DNA from 3 places in the Geobacillus sp. FSL W8-0026 genome. Region 2 is predicted to be linked to each of the others. Evidence: predicted binding sites of a transcription regulator. Region 2 holds the regulator's gene; each other region holds the start of a gene.
The links. Region 2 encodes LexA, which represses DNA repair genes until DNA is damaged. Its sites were predicted from a motif close to CGAACATATGTTCG; they were not measured.

Region 1 (6,701 bases), 990 kb from region 2:
TGGAGGAGAAACGCGATGAGTGAAGAAAAAGAGCTGACGTTTGAAGAAGCGATGAAACAGCTTGAAGCGATCGTGGAAAAACTCGAAGAAGGAAATGTGCCGCTAGAGGAGGCCATCGCCTTTTTTCAAGAAGGAATGAAACTGTCGAAACTATGCCACGACAAACTGCAGCAGGTGGAAAACAAGCTCGAGTATTTGCTGCGCGAAGACGGCGAGCTCGTGCCTTTTTCGCCGGAGGAGGAGTAACGGGTGGAGCAGCGAGAGATTGAACAGTTTTTAAACGGGCAAAAACGGGCGGTTGAGGAGACGCTTTCCCGCTATATGGCGCGCCTCCGCGGGCCGGAGACGCTCAGGCGGGCGATGGCGTACTCGCTCGAGGCCGGAGGCAAACGCATTCGTCCGCTTTTATTGTTGGCGACCGTGCAGGCGCTTGGCAAAGATCCCGCCCTTGGTCTGCCGGTTGCCGCGGCGGTGGAAATGATTCATACGTATTCGCTCATTCACGACGACTTGCCAAGCATGGACAATGATGATTTGCGGCGCGGCAAACCGACGAATCATAAAGTGTTTGGCGAGGCGATGGCGATTTTGGCTGGCGATGCGCTGCTGACGTACGCCTTTCAGCTGATCGCCGAAATCGATGACGATCGCATTTCCCCTCCCGTCCGCCTCCAGCTCATCGAACAGCTCGCGCAAGCGGCGGGCCCGGAAGGCATGGTGGCCGGACAGGTCGCCGATATGGAAGGAGAAGGAAAAACGCTTTCGCTTGCAGAACTGGAGTATATCCACCGGCATAAAACCGGGAAAATGCTGCAATACAGCGTGCGTGCCGGAGCGCTCATCGGCGGCGCCAGCACCGAGCAGCAGCGCGAGCTTGAGGCTTTTGCCGACCACTTAGGCCTCGCGTTTCAAATTCGCGATGATATTCTCGACATTGAAGGGGCCGAGGAAAAAATTGGAAAACGAGTCGGCAGCGACCGCGACAACAACAAGGCGACGTATCCGGCTCTTCTCACGCTCGCCGGCGCGAAACAAACGCTGCGGGTTCACATCGAAGAAGCGCAGCGCCATTTGCGACAAGCGAAGGTGAATGGCGCCGCGCTCGCCTACATTTGCGAGCTTGTCGCAGCGCGCGACCATTGACATAGGGCGGCGGCCTTTCCTGTTCGATCAGGGCGAGGCGGCCGCTTTGTTTGTTGTTGGCGATGATAACAGCATAGCTTGACGGAAACGGCGGCGTTTGGCGGCCAAAGTCGATTTTTCGCGCCTGATTATGTATAATAATACTACCTGTATCATAGAAGAACCGGGCCGAAAAACGACGAAACGAAAGCGAGTGATCTTGGTTGGACGTAACAAAAATTGACCATCCGCGCGTCGTGAAAACGATGTCCATCTCCGAACTGAAACAATTGAGCGCCGACATCCGGCGGTTTTTAATTGAAAAGCTGTCGAAAACCGGCGGGCATATCGGTCCGAATTTAGGCGTCGTGGAGTTGACGATCGCCCTCCATCGGGAGTTTGACAGCCCGAAGGACAAGCTCATTTGGGATGTCGGCCATCAGTCATACGTGCATAAAATTTTGACCGGGCGCGCTGCCGAGTTTGATACGCTCCGGCAATACAAAGGGCTGTCCGGGTTTCCGAAGCGAAGTGAAAGCGAGCACGACGTCTGGGAAACAGGCCATAGCTCGACATCGCTGTCAGCGGCGATGGGAATGGCCATCGCCCGCGACTTAAAAGGAACCAATGAATACATCGTCCCGATTATCGGCGACGGGGCGCTCACCGGCGGCATGGCGCTGGAGGCGCTCAACCATATCGGCCATGAAAAAACGGATATGATCGTCATTTTAAACGATAATGAAATGTCGATCGCCCCGAACGTCGGGGCGCTGCATAACGTTCTTGGCCGGCTGCGCACCGCCGGCAAATACCAATGGGTGAAAGATGAGCTCGAGCTGCTGCTCAAGCGCATCCCGGCGGTGGGCGGCAAGCTGGCAGCGACGGCCGAACGGCTGAAAGACAGCTTGAAATATTTGCTCGTTTCCGGTGTTTTTTTTGAAGAGCTCGGGTTCACGTATTTGGGGCCGGTCGACGGTCACGATTTTGAAGACTTGCTCGAGAATTTGCGCTATGCAAAAAAAATGAAGGGCCCGGTGCTCGTGCATGTGATCACAAAGAAAGGGAAAGGCTACAGCCCGGCGGAAAATGACAAAATCGGAACGTGGCACGGAACGGGGCCATACAAAATCGAAACCGGCACGTTTGTCAAAACGAAGGAAGCCGGCCCGTCTTGGAGCGCGTTGGTCAGCGAAACGGTGCGCCGGCTCGCTCGCACTGATCCGCGCATTGTCGCCATTACCCCGGCCATGCCGGTCGGCTCGAAGTTGGAAGGGTTTGCAAGCGAGTTTCCGGAGCGGATGTTTGATGTCGGCATTGCCGAACAGCACGCGACGACGCTGGCGGCCGGGCTGGCGACGCAAGGGATGAAGCCGTTTTTGGCCATTTATTCAACGTTTTTGCAGCGCGCGTACGACCAAGTCGTTCACGACGTCTGTCGGCAAAACGTAAACGTCTTTTTCGCCATCGACCGGGCCGGATTGGTCGGCGCTGACGGCGAAACGCACCAAGGGGTATTTGATATCGCGTTTTTGCGCCATGTGCCGAACTTAGTGTTGATGATGCCAAAAGACGAAAACGAAGGTCAGCACATGGTGTATACGGCTATCCGCTATGACGGCGGGCCGATCGCCATGCGGTTCCCGCGCGGCAACGGACTTGGCGTGCCGCTTGACGAGGAGCTGAAAGAAATTCCGATCGGGACGTGGGAAGTGTTGCGCGACGGTCATGACGCGGCGATTTTGACGTTTGGCACGACGGTTTCAATGGCGCTCGAGGCCGCCGAGGAGCTGGCGAAAGACGGAATGTCTGTCAAGGTGGTGAACGCTCGTTTTATCAAACCGATGGATGAGACGATGCTTCACGATCTGCTTGAGCGTCGCCTGCCGATTTTAACGGTCGAAGAGGCGGTGCTGCAAGGCGGGTTTGGCAGTGCGGTCTTGGAGTTTGCCCATGATCATGGCTATCACGGAGCGGTCATCGAGCGGATGGGGATTCCCGACCGCTTTATCGAGCACGGCAGCGTTGGCGAGCTGCTCCGGGAAATCGGGCTGACGGCGGCTCATATCGTCGACCGGATCAAAACGATGGCGCCAAGAAAACAGAAAAGGGCTTGAAGACGATGAAGGAAAGAAAAGAACGAATCGATGTGCTGCTCGTGGAACGAGGATTGGCGGAAACGCGGGAAAAAGCGAAGCGGGCGGTCATGGCCGGGCTCGTCTATGCGAACGGCGTCCGGCTCGAAAAACCGGGGGAAAAAGTGCCGGCCGACATCCCGCTCGAGGTGAAGGGCAATCCGCTCCCGTATGTCAGCCGCGGCGGTTTGAAACTGGAAAAGGCGCTGCGCGACTTTCAAATCGATATCGAAAACAAAATCGTTCTCGATATCGGGGCGTCAACGGGAGGGTTTACCGACTGCGCCTTGCAGCATGGGGCGAGGCTGTCGTATGCCGTGGACGTCGGCTACAACCAGCTCGCTTGGAAGCTGCGCCAAGACGAGCGCGTTGTCGTGATGGAGCGGACCAACTTTCGTTACGTGACGCCCGACTTGTTTACAAAGGGGCTGCCGGAAGTGGCCGTCATTGATGTATCATTTATTTCGCTTCGCCTCATTTTGCCGGTTGTCAAAACGGTACTCGTGCCCGGCGGCGATGTCGTCGCCCTTGTCAAACCCCAGTTTGAAGCCGGCAAGGAGCACGTCGGCAAAAAAGGCATCGTCCGCGACCCCCGCATTCATCAAGACGTGTTGGAATCGCTCGTTCGCTTTGCTTGCCAGCAAGGATTTGCCGTCGTTCATCTGTCGTATTCGCCGATCACCGGTGGTGACGGCAACATTGAGTTTTTGCTACACGCCGTCTATCCCGGTGAAGACCGAGAGGGAGAAAACCGCCTGGCAGCGCCGATCGCGGATGTGGTGAGCGAGGCGCACGCCTGTTTGCGCGCTGGAGAGGTGCAGGGAAGCGGCCAGTAGACGGGCTACAAAACCGGTTTCATCGCGGAAAGAGCAGGAGGTGGCCGAATGTGAACAAAGGACAAAGGCATATTAAAATTCGCGAAATCATTATGAACAACGACATCGAGACGCAGGACGAACTCGTTGACCGGCTGAGGGAAGCCGGCTTTCGCGTGACGCAAGCAACCGTCTCGCGCGATATTAAAGAGATGCAGCTTGTCAAGGTGCCGATGGCCAACGGACGCTACAAATACAGCCTGCCGTCTGACCAGCGCTTCAATCCGCTGCAAAAGCTGAAGCGGGCGCTTGTCGATGTGTTTGTCAAGCTCGATGGGGCGGGCAATTTGCTCGTTTTGCGAACGCTGCCGGGCAACGCCCATGCCATCGGCGTCCTGCTCGATCATTTGGATTGGAACGAAATCGTCGGAACGATTTGCGGTGACGATACGTGCCTCATTATTTGCCGGACGTCGAAAGACGCGAACAAAGTATCCCGCCAGCTGCTTTCCATGCTCTAAAAGGTTGGTGAAAAACCGCTGTTTGCCTTGGTCGATGATGGAACGCGTGAACATAGAAGCTGATGCAGCCAGTTTTTCTACTGGAGAAACGATTCCAAGAAGCGGTTGCGTGAGTCAATCACCGGCCCCCTAAAAAGCCGTTGATGAGACGAATGTTCGAAGCGATCGGTTCACCGATTCGAACATATGTGCTATAATGGGTAGGGAGAACGGATCGGACAGGCAAGGAGTGATGGAATGCTCGCGGAACTGTCGATTAAAAATTTTGCCATTATCGAGTCGCTCTCGCTGTCGTTCGACAAAGGACTGACCGTGTTGACCGGGGAAACCGGAGCGGGCAAATCGATCATCATCGATGCGATTCATCTGCTGATCGGCGGCCGCGGTTCCGCCGAATTCGTCCGCTTCGGCGCGGAAAAGGCAGAGATCGAAGGGCTGTTTTTGCTTGACGATGACCGCCATCCGTGCTGCCAAACATGCGCCGATGCCGGCATTGATGTGAGCGACGGAATGGTGGTGCTGCGTCGCGACATCTTAGCCAATGGAAAAAGCGTCTGCCGCATCAACGGCAAACTGGTGACGACGGCGACCTTGCGCGAAATCGGGGCGACGTTGGTGGACATCCACGGTCAGCACGAACATCAAGAGCTGATGGACCCGGCGCGCCATCTGCCGCTGCTCGACGAATTTGGCGGCGCTGAAACGGCGGCGGCGCTCGCCGCTTACCGCGCTGTATATGAGCGGTACGAAACATTGGTGAAAAAAATCAAAAAACTGAGTGAAAACGAACAGCAGATGGCGCATCGTCTCGATTTGCTGACGTTTCAGCTGCGCGAAATCGAGCAGGCGGCGCTCGAACCGGGCGAAGACGAACGGCTGATGGAAGAGAAAGTGCGCATCGCCAACTTCCAAAAAATTTACACGGCGATCCAGCGAAGCTATGAAGCGCTAGCCGGCGAGGGGCGCGGTCTCGATTCGATCGGGGAAGCGATGCGCCAGCTCGCCGATGTCGCCGCCATGGACGCCGCCCTCAAAGAGGCGCACGATGCGACCGCGAACAGCTACTATTTGCTCGAAGAGGTCCTGTACAAGCTGCGCGATCAGCTCGAGGAGCTCGAGTATGACCCGCTGCGGCTCGATGCCATTGAAAGCCGCCTCGCCGACATTCAACAACTGAAGCGGAAATACGGGGCGACGATCGCCGACATTTTGCAATATGCCGAGACGATCGCCGAAGAAATCGAAGCGATCGAAAACCGCGAAACGCATGTGCACGAGCTCGAGCGGCAGCTGGCTGTGATAACCGATGAATTGCTCGCCGAGGCGAAGCGGCTGACCAACGTGCGGCAGGCGCACGCCCGGCAGTTATGCGAGCGCATTCACCAAGAGCTGAAAGACTTGTATATGGACAAAACGAAGTTTGACATCGTTTTTGCGAAGCGGGAAGGCCCGCTTGACGCCCCGCTGGTCGACGGCGTGCCGGTCAAGTTTCACGAAGACGGCGTCGACGTTGTCGAGTTTTACCTTTCCACGAACGTCGGCGAACCGCTGAAACCGCTCGCGAAAGTGGCTTCCGGCGGCGAGCTGTCGCGCATCATGCTCGCCCTAAAAACGATTTTTTCCAAGCATCAAGGCGTCACATCGATCATTTTCGATGAAGTCGATACCGGGGTGAGCGGCCGCGTCGCCCAAGCGATGGCAGAAAAAATTTACCGCATCGCCAACCAGTCGCAAGTGCTGTGCATTTCGCACTTGCCTCAAGTCGCGGCGATGGCCGACACCCATTTGCTGATCGCCAAGGAAACGGACGGGGAGCGGACGAAAACGGTCGTGAGAAAGCTGGATGAAGAAGAAAAAGTGAAAGAGATCGGCCGCATGATTTCCGGCGTGGAGATGACGGAATTGACGAAACGGCACGCCAAAGAGCTGCTCGAATTGGCGGCGAAAATGAAACAATAAGCCGCCCGGCGAGGAGGGGAATTCACGTTGAAATGCCCGGTCAAGGGCGAAAAACAAAGAAAGGCCCGGCTTTTGGTTGTTTGATGCGGGCCGGCTTTGGACGTGCGAGCTGCCCGGATGCACCATCCATTCCGGGCAGCTTTTTTATG
Region 2 (6,701 bases):
ACGCCTCATAGCCAAAGCTTCGGAGCGTGGCGGCGATATCGGCAAACGTGAAACCGCGCGCACGCAGGCGGACGATCTCTTCGATCGGCAGTTCGATGCGATCGCGCCCCGCGTTCTCTCCTTGGCGCCGCAAGTTCCGCTCCGGACGATAGCCGCGCGCGATGGCTCGCTGCATGCCGCGCTTGATTTTCGCGTTATGTAGTTTCCGCTGATACTCCTCGACGATCGCAATGATCGACAACACCATCTCATCGGCCTCGGACAGCGGCATCTCTCCGCGGTGGCTGGCGCTGTATAGCTTGACCCCTCGCTTTTTCAAGCAATGAAGCAGCGCCATGCGCGCATGGCCGCGCCCGAGCCGAGTTTCGTCTTGAACGAGCAAGACGTCCACGAGCCCCTCTTCACACAGTTCGAGCAGCTCGAGCACGCCGTCACGGTCAGCTTCATAACCGCTCGCCTGCTCGGCGATCACCTTGACCACCTCAAATCCGCTTTCCGCCGCGAGCCGTTCAAGCTCCTCCCGCTGCCGAGCCAGCGATGTTTCCTGCTCGCTTTTGTCCGTGCTGACGCGGCAATAAATGACCGCCCTCATGGCCATCCCTTCTTTCTTGTTACTGATTGGCGGCCAATGAACCGCCCCGCTTTGATTTTAACACGGGAATGACGATCTGTTCACCCGCTGTGAGACGGGAACTGCGAAGATGGTTCACCTCCACCACCCAGCGGATGAATTCGTCCGGCGATAAGCCGTGCTCCTGTTCATATTGCTTGGCCAACCCCCAAAGCGTATCGCCTGATGCGACGGTCACCGTCACATATTCCTGTTTATCAACCGGGCTGCCAGCGTAGATGAACGCGGCTGTGAAAAGCGTCATCAAAACTGAAAATACTAGATAGTGCACAAACGTTTTCTTCATTTTCCCCACCCCAAAAAGAGAATATTCGTTCGCTTTCCTTCATTATAATCAGGAACATTTGTTTGTGTCAACAAAAAATTCGAACTTATGTTTGTTTTTTCCCTTTCGGCATGATATAATGAAGGCAAATGACTTGCCGGAGGTGCAGGGAATGACGAAACTGTCGAAACGGCAGCAGCAAATTTTAGAGTTTATTAAGCAGGAAGTCAAAACGAAGGGCTATCCGCCGTCGGTGAGGGAGATTGGGGAGGCGGTCGGACTGGCGTCGAGTTCGACTGTCCATGGGCATTTGGCGCGGTTGGAAAGCAAAGGATACATCCGCCGCGACCCGACCAAGCCGCGCGCCATTGAAATTTTGGACAACGATGGCGGGAAGGAAAAAGAGGGCGAGGACATCGTCTCCGTGCCGATTATCGGGAAAGTGACCGCCGGGCAGCCGATTACGGCCGTAGAAAACATCGAGGACTATTTCCCGCTGCCGAAACGGCTCGCCGCCGGCGAAGAACAGCTGTTTATGCTTGAAGTGATGGGCGACAGCATGATCGAAGCCGGCATTTTGGACGGCGACTACGTCATCGTCCGCCAGCAATCATCGGCCCAAAACGGCGACATCGTCGTGGCCATGACCGAAGACAATGAAGCGACCGTCAAGCGCTTTTTCAAAGAAAAGGACCATATCCGCCTGCAGCCGGAAAACGCTCATCTCGAGCCGATCATCGTCCGCGATTGTACGATTCTCGGCAAGGTGATCGGCGTCTATCGCCTGATCGGCTAACGGAAGCGCAACGAAGACGGCGGACGGGGCGGACAAACGTCCATCACCTTGTCGGCTGACGCCGCGCGCCGCTGCAACGAGGCGGACGGGGCTTGAGCCAAAACCCGAACAGCGAGGTTGCCGGGTGTGAGCGGCCGGCCGCGGGAAAGGGCCGGTCCACAAGGCGGCATGGCAAAAGCGCGCGAGCCGAACAAGTTAGACCGCAGGAAAAAGAGCCGGTCCACAAGGTGTCTGGCTTCAAGGTAGGCACAACCAATCATGGGCCGGAAGCACCGGTACGTATATAAAAGAGGGGCTGACCTAAAGGCTGTCTGCCTTCAAGATCGACCGCAACCGATCATGGGCCAGAAGCGCTGGTACGTATATAAAAGAGGAGCTAACCCAAAAGGTTGCCGTTGCCTGCCTTCAAGATCGACGCAACCGATCATGCGGCCGAAGCAGTCAGCACGTATATAGAGCAACGAAAGAGGGTATCCCGATCTTTTTGGGATACCCTCTTTTTGATTAGTACAGCTCCATGTATTGATCCAATTCCCATTGGTGGACGGTCGTCCGATACATATCCCACTCGATTTCTTTCGCTTCAACGAAGTGCTCGAATAAATGCTTGCCGAGCGCTTGGACGATCACTTCGTCGGACTTCAAGTTTTCAAGCGCCTCAATGAGCGTAGCCGGCAAATCGACAATGCCTTCTTCGAGCCGTTCTTCTTTCGTCATGACGTAAATGTTCCGGTCCACCGGTGCCGGAGGGGTGAGTTTGTTGCGAATGCCGTCAAGCCCCGCCGCCAACAGCACCGCCATCGCTAAGTACGGGTTCGCCGACGGGTCAACGCTGCGCACCTCAATGCGCGTGCTCATGCCGCGCGAAGCCGGAATGCGAATGAGCGGGCTGCGGTTGCGCGCCGACCAAGCGACATAGCACGGCGCTTCATAGCCCGGAACGAGCCGCTTGTACGAGTTGACGGTCGGGTTTGTCACCGCCGTAAAGTTCGGCGCGTGTTTCAGCACGCCGGCGATAAACTGGCGCGCCGTTTCGCTCAACTGCAACTCGCCGTTCGGATCAAAAAAGGCGTTTTCCCCGTTGCGGAACAGCGACAAGTTGCAGTGCATACCCGAGCCGTTGATGCCGAAAATCGGCTTCGGCATAAACGTCGCGTGCAGCCCATGCTTGCGGGCGATCGTCTTCACGACGAGCTTGAACGTCTGAATATCATCGCACGCTTTGATGGCGTGGGCGTATTTGAAATCAATTTCATGCTGTCCTGGGGCAACTTCGTGATGGGACGCTTCGATTTCAAACCCCATTTCTTCGAGCTCAAGCACGATGTCCCGCCGGCAGTTTTCCCCCAAATCCGTCGGCGCTAAATCGAAATAGCCACCGCGGTCGTTCAACTCCATCGTCGGGTGCCCTTTTTCATCGAGCTTAAAGAGGAAAAACTCCGGTTCCGCCCCTAAGTTGAACGCCGTGAAGCCGAGCGCTTCCATCTCTTTGAGCACGCGTTTTAAGTTATAGCGCGGGCAGCCTTCAAACGGCGTGCCGTCGGCATTGTAAATGTCGCAAATAAAGCGGGCGACTTTCCCTTTTTCCGCCGTCCACGGAAAGATGACAAACGTGTCCAAATCAGGGTACAAATACATGTCCGATTCTTCGATGCGGACAAACCCCTCGATCGACGACCCGTCAAACATCATTTTGTTGTTCAGCGCTTTTTCCAGCTGGCTGATCGGAATTTCCACGTTTTTAATCGTGCCTAAAATATCGGTAAATTGCAGGCGGATGTATTTGACGTTCTCTTCCTTGACGATGCGCATAATGTCTTCACGCGTATATTTTGCCATCTTGAACCTCCTCACCGGCTCCGAAATCATTTCCCATCGTTAGTGAAAGAAGCGAGCGAGATCTCCTTGGCGAAGCGATGCGCGCTGAAACCGCCCGGCCTGAAGCAGCTCCGTCCGCAAAATTTCGCGCAGCTCTTCGTCCGACAGCTTCGGCTTTCCTGCCTTGTCGACTTTTTCCGGCTGTTCGTGACGCCCTTCCTGCCGCGCGGCAAAAATGCGCTTAATTCCAGCGAGGTTGACGCCTTGATCAATCAAATCTTTAATTTCAAGCAAACGATCGATGTCATTGAGCGAAAACAGCCGCCGATTGCCTTCGGTGCGCGCCGGCGTGACGAGGCCGTGCTCTTCGTAATAGCGAATTTGCCGGGCCGATAAGTCCGTCAGCTGCATCACAATCCCGATCGGAAACAATGGCATGGAACGACGAATTTGGCTGCTCATGCCAATTCCTCCTCGCTTTTCATACCTTTATTTTATCATAATGTGAAGAAAATAGTCAATTATATGTTACCTTTTCTCACAAACAAATGAGCTGCTGTTCCAGCAAGCGGTGAACAGCGGAGCAAACGGCGATTTTGACATGAGAATACGTCAATCCGCCCTGCACGTACGCCACGTATGGCGGACGCAGCGGCCCGTCCGCCGTCAGCTCGATGCTGGCTCCTTGCACGAACGTGCCCGCCGCCATGATCACTTGATCCTCGTAGCCGGGCATGTCGCTCGGATACGGAGTGAAATGGGCGTTCACCGGGGAAGCCGCTTGAATGGCTTGGCAAAAAGCAACCATTTGCTCTGGATCATTAAAGCGGACCGACTGCACCAAATCGGTGCGCTTCGCGTTCCATGACGGCGAAGTCTCAAGCCCGACCCGCTCGAGCAATGCGGCGGTGAACACCGCCCCTTTGAGCGCTTGGCCGACGACGTGCGGAGCGAGGAAAAACCCTTGATACATCTCAAGCAGGCTGTACAGCGAAGGGCCGACTTCGGCGCCGATGCCCGGCGAGGTCATCCGATAGGCGCACGCTTCGACGTATTGGTGCCTGCCGACGATATACCCTCCTGTTTTCGCCAATCCCCCTCCAGGGTTTTTGATCAACGAACCGGCCATCAAATCGGCGCCGACATGGCAAGGCTCTTTTTCCTCGACAAACTCCCCGTAGCAATTGTCGACAAACACAACGACATCCGGCTTGATCGCTTTGACAAAGGCGATCATCTCGGCGATTTCATCGACCGTAAACGACGGGCGCGTCGCATACCCGCGCGAGCGCTGGATGCCGATCATTTTCGTCCGCTCGTGGATCGCCTCGCGCACCGCCGGAAAATCAACGGCTCCGTCCGCCGTAAGCGGCACGCTCCGATAACGAATGCCAAACTCGTTCAGCGAACCGACGCCGCGGCCGCGGACGCCGACGATCTCCTCAAGCGTGTCATAAGGGGCGCCCGTGATGTAGAGCAATTCATCGCCCGGGCGCAGCACGCCAAACAGCGCGATGGCAATCGCGTGCGTGCCGGAAATGATTTGCGGGCGCACTAGGCCGGCTTCCGCGCCGAATACATCGGCGTAAATGCGATCGAGCGTGTCACGGCCGACATCATCATAGCCGTAGCCCGTTGTCGGGATGAAATGGCCGTCGCTCACTTGATGGCGGCGGAAACTGTCAAGGACGCGATGCTGGTTTCCGTCAACCAGCCTCTCAATCGAGCGATGGATCGGGGCAATTTGCGCCTCCACTTCTTCGATCAGCGCAGCGATCGTCTCTCCGTGTTTCCATGTTGTCCAAAACATTGGTGAACCCTTTCTATCATTGGAATGATTGCAGCTCCCTGTAAAGCGGGTGAGTCGGGAGTACGTACCCTTCGCATTCGTACGTCCCTTCTTGTTCATTATAGCGCCATTGCTGCAAAATCGTGTCCGCTTTTAACCGTGCGAGCCATTTTCCTTGGCCGCTTGGAATGGAGGCGTGGTAAAGGACCATTTGCCGCTTGATCGCCTCCTCCAAAAACGCGCGAAGCCGTTCGATATCAGCGGCAGAAAGCGCGCTCATGACGAGCGCCTCGGTCGTCGTCGGAATGAATTCTGGCGCCTGCCGGTCACGTTTATTGTACACTGTGACCATCGGAATGGAGGACGCCCCCAACTCCGCAACGAGCCGCAACACCGTTCGCTCATGTTCGGCGTAATCGGGATGCGACGAATCGACGATGTGCAGCAACAGATCCGCTTCCGTCACCTCCTCGAGCGTCGAGCGAAACGCGGCGACAAGCGTCGTCGGCAAGTCTTGAATGAACCCGACCGTGTCGGTGACAAGCACCGTATACCCGCACGGAAGGACGCATTGGCGCGTCAGCGGGTCGAGCGTCGCAAACAGCAAATTTTCCTCGAACGAATCGGCCGCCGTCAGCCGATTAAAAATCGTCGATTTGCCGGCGTTCGTATAGCCGACGAGCGCCACTTGAAACGCGTGATTTTTTTGCCGGCGCCCGCGGTACCGCTCGCGATGTTCGGCGATGCGGCGCAGTTCGGCTTTAATGTCGTCGATGCGGCGGCGAATGTGGCGCCGGTCGGTCTCCAGCTTCGTCTCCCCCGGACCGCGCGTGCCGATGCCGCCGCCCAAGCGAGATAGCGTCGCGCCTTGGCCGCCAAGGCGCGGCAACAGATACTCAAGCTGCGCGAGCTCCACTTGCAGCTTCCCTTCTTTCGAACGGGCGCGCCTTGCAAAAATGTCTAAAATGAGCTGCGTCCGATCAATCACTTTCACCTCGCCAAGCATGTTCGTCAAATTGCGGGCTTGACTAGGAGAAAGTTCACAGTTGAAAATGACAAGATCCGGCGTCAGCTGTTTGACGAGAGCGGCAAGTTCCTCTGTTTTTCCTTTGCCGATGTACGTCGCCGGGTGCGGCGCTTCCCGTTTTTGTGTCAACTCGGCTACCACCTCACCGTTGGCGGTCGCAACGAGCGAAGCGAGCTCCTCCATCGAATAGCGAAACCGCTCGTCATCGATTCCATGAAGTTGGCAGCCGACGATGATGGCTTGTTCGCGGCTCATAGCCTTCCTTCTCCTCTCGGGCGCAGCCATGTGATCCGCATGGAGCGCCAACCGTTTTTATGGCGCGGACGCTCGAGCGCATCCCGGCCATCGGCACGGGCTTCGCTCGGCTTTCCGCGA
Region 3 (6,701 bases), 930 kb from region 2:
GCCGTTTTAATGACGTCCAAGTTATGTTCGATGACGAGCACCGTATCGCCGTTGTCCACGAGCCGGTGAAGCACATCAAGCAGCCGGGCGATGTCGTCGACGTGCAGCCCGGTCGTCGGCTCGTCCAAAATGTAGAGCGTCCGACCGTTCGAGCGCCGGTGCAGCTCGGCAGCGAGCTTGACGCGCTGCGCCTCGCCGCCGGAGAGCGTCGTCGCCGGCTGGCCAAGCTTCATATAGCCGAGGCCGACATCGTACAGCGTCGCGAGCTTGCGTTTGATTTTCGGGATTGAAGCGAAAAAGTCCAGCGCATCTTCGACCGTCATGTCCAGCACGTCGGCGATGTTTTTTCCTTTGTACGTCACCTCAAGCGTTTCGCGGTTGTACCGTTTGCCGTGGCATACTTCGCACGGGACGTACACGTCCGGCAAAAAGTGCATTTCAATTTTGATGATCCCATCGCCATGGCACGCCTCGCAGCGCCCGCCTTTGACGTTGAAGCTGAAGCGCCCTTTTTTGTAGCCGCGCACTTTCGCTTCGTTCGTGGCGGCAAACACGTCGCGGATGTCATCAAACACCCCGGTGTACGTGGCCGGATTCGACCGCGGGGTGCGTCCGATCGGCGATTGGTCGATGTCAATCACTTTGTCGAGATGCTCAAGCCCGCGGATGCCGCGATGTTCCCCCGGTTTCGCTTTCGCCCGGTGCAGCTTTTGCGCCAGCGCCTTATAAAGCACTTCGTTCACAAGCGTGCTTTTGCCCGAGCCCGACACCCCGGTGACGGCGACGAACGTGCCGAGCGGGATGCTCACCGAGACGTTTTTCAAGTTGTGCTCGCGGGCGCCGATCACCTCGAGCCACCGTCCGTCCGGCTGGCGCCGTTCGGCCGGAAGCGGGATGAATTTTTTCCCCGATAAATATTGGCCGGTGAGTGAGTTCGGATCGTTCATCACCTCTTCCGGCGTGCCGGCCGCGACGACCTCGCCGCCGTGGATGCCCGCCCCCGGACCGATGTCAATCAAATAGTCGGCCGCGAGCATCGTATCTTCGTCATGTTCGACGACAATGAGCGTATTGCCGAGGTCGCGCATGTTTTGTAACGTCGCGATCAGCCGGTCGTTGTCGCGCTGATGCAGGCCGATCGACGGCTCGTCGAGCACGTACAAGACGCCGGTCAGCCGCGAGCCGATTTGCGTCGCCAAGCGGATGCGCTGCGCCTCGCCGCCGGAAAGCGTGCCCGCCGAGCGGCTGAGCGTCAAATAGTCGAGGCCGACGTTTTGCAAAAAGCCGAGCCGGTCGCGAATTTCACGCAAAATGAGGCGGGCGATTTGCGCTTCTTTTTCCGTCAACTCGAGACCGTCAAAAAAGGCGAGCGCTTCGGTCACCGACATGGCGGTGACTTCGCCGATATGCTTGCCGCTGACCAAGACGGCGAGGCTTTCTTTTTTCAGCCGGTAGCCTTGGCACGTCGGGCACGGCTGTTCGGCCATATACTTTTCCATCTGCTCGCGGATGTAATCGGAGCTTGTCTCGCGGTAGCGGCGCTCGATGTTGCGCAAAACCCCTTCAAACTCGATGTACTGTTCACGCACTTGGCCGAAATCGTTCGTATAGCGAAAATGAATGACTTCCCCGCCGCTGCCGTGCAAAATTTTATCGAGCTGCTCTTTTGGCAAATCTTTCACCGGCACGTCCATCGGGATGCCGTAATGGCGGCACACGGCTTCGAGCAGCTGCGGGTAATATTGCGAGCTTTGCGGCTCCCACGGAGCGATGGCGTGCTCCTTCAATGTCAATTCATCGTTCGGGATGACAAGGTCGGGATCGACTTCGAGCTTCGCCCCGAGCCCGTCGCAATCCGGGCAGGCGCCAAACGGGCTGTTGAACGAGAACAAGCGCGGCTCAAGCTCCCCGATCGAAAAGCCGCAATACGGGCAAGCGTGCTTTTCGCTGAACAAGAGCTCTCCTTCGCCGATCACATCGACGATGACTTTGCCGTCGGCGAGCTTCAAGGCTGTCTCCAACGAGTCAGCGAGCCTTGCCGCGATGCCGTCTTTCATCACAATCCGGTCGACGACGACCTCAATCGAATGCTTTTTGTTTTTTTCCAGTTCGATGTCTTCCGTTAACTCGCGCATCTCGCCGTCAATGCGGACGCGCACATACCCTTGCTTGCGAATATCCTCCAATGTCTTGGCGTGCGTCCCTTTTCGCCCCGAGACGATCGGCGCCAAAATTTGCATTTTCGTCCGCTCCGGGTACGCGAGCAGCCGGTCGACCATTTGCTCGATCGTCTGCGATTGAATTTCGATGCCATGCGTCGGGCAGAACGGCCGGCCGATACGGGCGAACAACAGCCGCAAGTAGTCGTAAATTTCCGTCACCGTGCCGACCGTGGAACGCGGGTTGCGGCTTGTCGTCTTTTGGTCGATCGAAATGGCCGGCGACAATCCTTCGATCGCATCGACATCCGGCTTGTCCATCTGCCCTAAAAACTGGCGGGCGTACGCCGACAACGATTCGACGTAGCGCCGCTGCCCTTCCGCGTAAATCGTATCAAACGCCAGCGACGACTTTCCCGAACCCGACAGCCCGGTCAACACAACAAGCTTGCCGCGCGGGATTTCGACGTCAATGTTTTTTAAGTTATGGGCGCGCGCCCCTTTGATGATAATTTTCTCCATTCCCGTCACCCTTCCGCTTTCAACTCGAAAATGGCATCACGCAGCTGGGCGGCCCGCTCGAAGTCGAGCGCTTTGGCCGCTGCTTTCATTTCCGCCTCGAGCGTTCGAATCAGCTCTTCCCGCTCCTGCTTCGTCATCTTGGCCGGCGCCTTCGCCTCGTACGTCTCCGTCTCTTCCGCCGCATACGTCGCGCGGATGACGTCGCGAATCTCCTTTTTCACCGTGCGCGGCACGATGCCGTGCTCTTGGTTGTACGCTTCCTGAATCGTCCGGCGCCGCTTCGTTTCTTGAATGGCGATTTCCATCGATTTCGTCACTGTATCGGCGTACATGATCACATGGCCGTTCGCGTTGCGCGCCGCGCGGCCGATCGTCTGGATGAGCGAACGCTCCGAGCGCAAAAACCCTTCTTTGTCGGCGTCCAAAATGGCGACAAGCGACACTTCCGGAATGTCCAATCCTTCCCGCAGCAAGTTGATGCCAACAAGCACATCGTATTTGCCGAGCCGCAAGTCGCGGATGATTTCAATGCGCTCCAGCGTTTTGATTTCCGAATGCAAGTAAGCGACTTTGATGCCGGCTTCTTTCAAATAATCGGTCAAGTCTTCGGCCATTTTTTTCGTCAACGTTGTGACCAACGTCCGCTCGTTCCGCTCGACCCGCTCGCGAATTTCGCCGATCAAATCGTCGATTTGCCCGTTCGTCGGACGGACGTCGATCGTCGGATCCAACAGCCCGGTCGGGCGGATGATTTGTTCGACAACGCCCGGGCTATGTTCGAGCTCATACGGCCCCGGCGTCGCGGAGACGTAAATAATTTGATTGATTTTTTGCTCGAACTCTTCAAACGTGAGCGGCCGGTTGTCAAGCGCCGACGGCAGACGAAAGCCGTGGTCGACGAGCACTTGCTTGCGCGCCCGGTCGCCGTTGTACATGCCGCGCAGCTGCGGCAAGGTGACGTGCGACTCATCAATGATGATCAAAAAATCGTCCGGAAAATAGTCAAGCAAGGTGTACGGCGTCGAGCCCGGCGGCCGCAGCGCCAAATGGCGCGAGTAGTTTTCGATGCCGGAACAAAAGCCCATCTCGCGCATCATTTCAAGATCATAGCGCGTCCGCTGCTCGAGCCGCTGCGCCTCCAAGAGCTTCCCTTGCGCGCGCAGTTCGGCGAGCCGCTCCTCGAGCTCTTGTTCAATGTTTTGAATGGCGAGCCGCATTTTCTCCTCGCGCGTGACAAAGTGCGACGCTGGGAAAATAGCGACGTGCTCACGCTCGCCGAGCACCTCGCCGGTCAAGGCGTCCACCTCGCGGATGCGATCGATTTCATCGCCGAAAAATTCGACGCGAATGCAATGTTCATCGCGCGAAGCGGGGAAAATTTCGACGACATCGCCGCGGACGCGGAACGTGCCGCGCCGGAAGTCGATATCATTGCGGTCGTATTGGATGTCAACGAGCCGCCGCAACAACGCGTTGCGCTCGATTTCCATCCCGACGCGCAATGAAACGACGAGCTCCCGGTATTCTTCCGGCGACCCTAAACCGTAAATGCACGACACGCTGGCGACGATGATGACGTCCCGGCGCTCAAACAAAGCCGATGTCGCCGAGTGCCGCAATTTGTCGATTTCATCGTTGATTTTCGCGTCTTTTTCAATGTACGTATCCGTCTGCGGCACGTACGCTTCCGGCTGATAGTAATCGTAATAGCTGACAAAATATTCGACGGCGTTGTGCGGGAAAAACTCCTTCAGCTCGCTGTACAATTGGCCAGCGAGCGTTTTGTTGTGGGCGATGACGAGCGTTGGTTTGTTGACTTGGGCAATCACGTTCGAGATCGTAAACGTTTTGCCCGTCCCTGTCGCCCCAAGCAGCGTTTGATGCTTCACTCCCTGCCGCAACCCGTCAACGAGCTTGGCGATCGCCTGCGGTTGATCGCCTTGCGGTTGATAAGATGAAACTAGTTGAAAACGGCCCTCCACCGTTCCGCCTCCTTCTCCGTACCATCTTTCCCCATTGTACCACATCGGCTCCATCGGCGCATCAAAAATGCGAACTCATATTCGTACCAATCCGTTCAGCGTTTTCCATCGCTCCCTCTTTCCTGCACTTTCGGGAAGAAACCGCTGTCCCAAGGAACAAGACGAAGCGCCCCATCAACAGACAGAGGCGCTGGCATCAGTGCAGCGAGACGCAGACGCGGAGCAACCGACATCTCGATTTTGCGGCCATCATCGCCCTTTTTAGCAACGCCAAAAAGCGGACTGGTTCCTTCTTCCCCGTCCGCTCCTTTAGAGGCTAGTGATTTAATAGTACATACCGATTCCTAGCATCGTTTCTCCAATAGAGAAACGTTGTATCATCAGCGCTTCTTTTCACACGTTCATCCATTGATCGGAAAAAACAGCTATTTCCGCCGGCCTTGTTAAGGTTGATGAAAAACCGCTGTTTGCCTTGATCGATGGAACAAGTTTTTCTACATTAAGAAACGATTCCAAGAAGCGGTTGCGTGAGTCCATCCCCACCCCTCTTTGCTTGCTTCACCGTCCGCCGGCGGGGAAAAGCGGTGATCATCACAGCCGCGCGCCGGCCATCGCCCTTCATTTTTCCTTCAAGCGCTCAAGCATGCGCCCTGCCCACAAAAACCCGGCTATCGTGGAAGCAACATCGGCCACGATTTCATGAAACTGGTCTGTATACCCTTTCAGATAAGAAGCTACAAGCAGGGCAACGGTCAACAGCACCGCGATGTATCGATTGTACGTCACCCGCGCGAACAACAACACTAAGAGACACGGTATGAAAAGCGCCGCCAAAAACCACATGATTGTCTTCTCCTTTACGAAACAGCTTCCGATGCCAAGGAGCCGCGCTCACGGACGAACAGCAGCCCAAGCTCATGGTGTTCATCCTCATAGAGCGCCCCTTGGACAAAGCGAACTTCTCCGTTATCGCCGATCACTTCCAATTTGCAAAATGCGCGGTTGCGCTGGAGCGCTTCGTAAAACTCCGCCTCCGTCCGCACTGGCACCCCGTTCGTTTTGCAGATCACTTCTCCAATCGAAAGCCCCATTTTTTCCGCCTTTGACCCCGGCAGCACCCCGACGATGACCACTCCGTGCGGATGACGGGCAAAGCGGGGTGGGGAAGCGCTGTCGGCGCGGCGGCCAGAAAAAGCGATCCATTCACGCCCGATGACCGCCACCGCTCCCGCCGCCACCGCCAGCGGCGCATACCATACGCTTCCTGTCGCCAACACGGCAACAACGCCGGCCAGCAGCAGCACGAGCCGCCCTTCCCGACGCGCCGCCTCGGGCGGCCGCACATGATGGCGACGCTGAGAAAACCCGATCAGGAACGGAACAAGCCAAAACGAATGCCCTTCCCCGCCGACAGCAAACGGCCACCATGGAAGCGACGGCAGCGAGCCGCCAGCCATCGGCAACACGACCGGCACAAACCAGAGGCGCTGCACCCATTGCCGGCCGATGGTCATTCCCCGCTTGCTTTTCAAAAGCTGCGGCGAAGCGGGCTCCGTTCGCGTCCGAATGATGAGCCATCCTTCAGCCGCCAACAGCAACGTCAGCCACAGCGCCAACACCGGCGCTGCTTCTACGCCATCGCGAAGCCAAGGAACAGCCATCCTGCCGCGCTCGGCCATCGCGAGCACAAGCAGCGTCCCCCCCAGCGTATACGCCGCCGACAATAGCCGCGTTTCCATCGTCAAGCCAAGCAGCACCGTGAGCGCGGTCACCGTCCAAACGACCTCCTTCGGCACGACGAGGCCCGCCCCAAGCGCCACCGCTGACAGCACCGCCCCCGGAAGCCATCCGCTTGTCCAAAGCCCCCGCCATTCTTTCCACGGACTGTAGACGCGCACGTGAAAATCGCGGCGCTCGCGCTTCACCCGCCGCCAACCGGCGGCCAAGGCGAGCAAGGCGCCATAATAAAGGAGCGGCTGCCGCCATACCGCCGCAATCCCTTCTAGCCATTCAAGCCCCCATGTCGCCATCAACGTTC

Region 1: a site for LexA is predicted at 4,773-4,786, ahead of recN (DNA repair protein RecN). Genes of this name have one in related genera too.
Region 3: a site for LexA is predicted at 4,734-4,747, ahead of uvrB (excinuclease ABC subunit UvrB). Genes of this name have one in related genera too.

Annotation. Positions count from the first base shown of each region.
Region 1 is NZ_CP150194.1:1,246,840-1,253,540, forward strand. Features, by position in the region: gene xseA (exodeoxyribonuclease VII large subunit) at 1-23, shown strand, start outside; gene NST29_RS06335 (exodeoxyribonuclease VII small subunit) at 16-246, shown strand; gene NST29_RS06340 (polyprenyl synthetase family protein) at 250-1,143, shown strand; gene dxs (1-deoxy-D-xylulose-5-phosphate synthase) at 1,347-3,239, shown strand; gene NST29_RS06350 (TlyA family RNA methyltransferase) at 3,245-4,093, shown strand; gene argR (transcriptional regulator ArgR) at 4,144-4,593, shown strand; gene recN (DNA repair protein RecN) at 4,831-6,552, shown strand.
Region 2 is NZ_CP150194.1:2,235,944-2,242,644, forward strand. Features, by position in the region: gene NST29_RS11200 (recombinase family protein) at 1-592, opposite strand, end outside; gene yneA (cell division suppressor protein YneA) at 612-917, opposite strand; gene lexA (transcriptional repressor LexA) at 1,069-1,692, shown strand; gene glnA (type I glutamate--ammonia ligase) at 2,197-3,531, opposite strand; gene NST29_RS11220 (MerR family transcriptional regulator) at 3,571-3,972, opposite strand; gene NST29_RS11225 (methionine gamma-lyase family protein) at 4,049-5,320, opposite strand; gene hflX (GTPase HflX) at 5,337-6,581, opposite strand.
Region 3 is NZ_CP150194.1:3,161,959-3,168,659, forward strand. Features, by position in the region: gene uvrA (excinuclease ABC subunit UvrA) at 1-2,681, opposite strand, end outside; gene uvrB (excinuclease ABC subunit UvrB) at 2,687-4,663, opposite strand; gene NST29_RS15940 (CsbA family protein) at 5,282-5,506, opposite strand; gene NST29_RS15945 (PDZ domain-containing protein) at 5,521-6,693, opposite strand.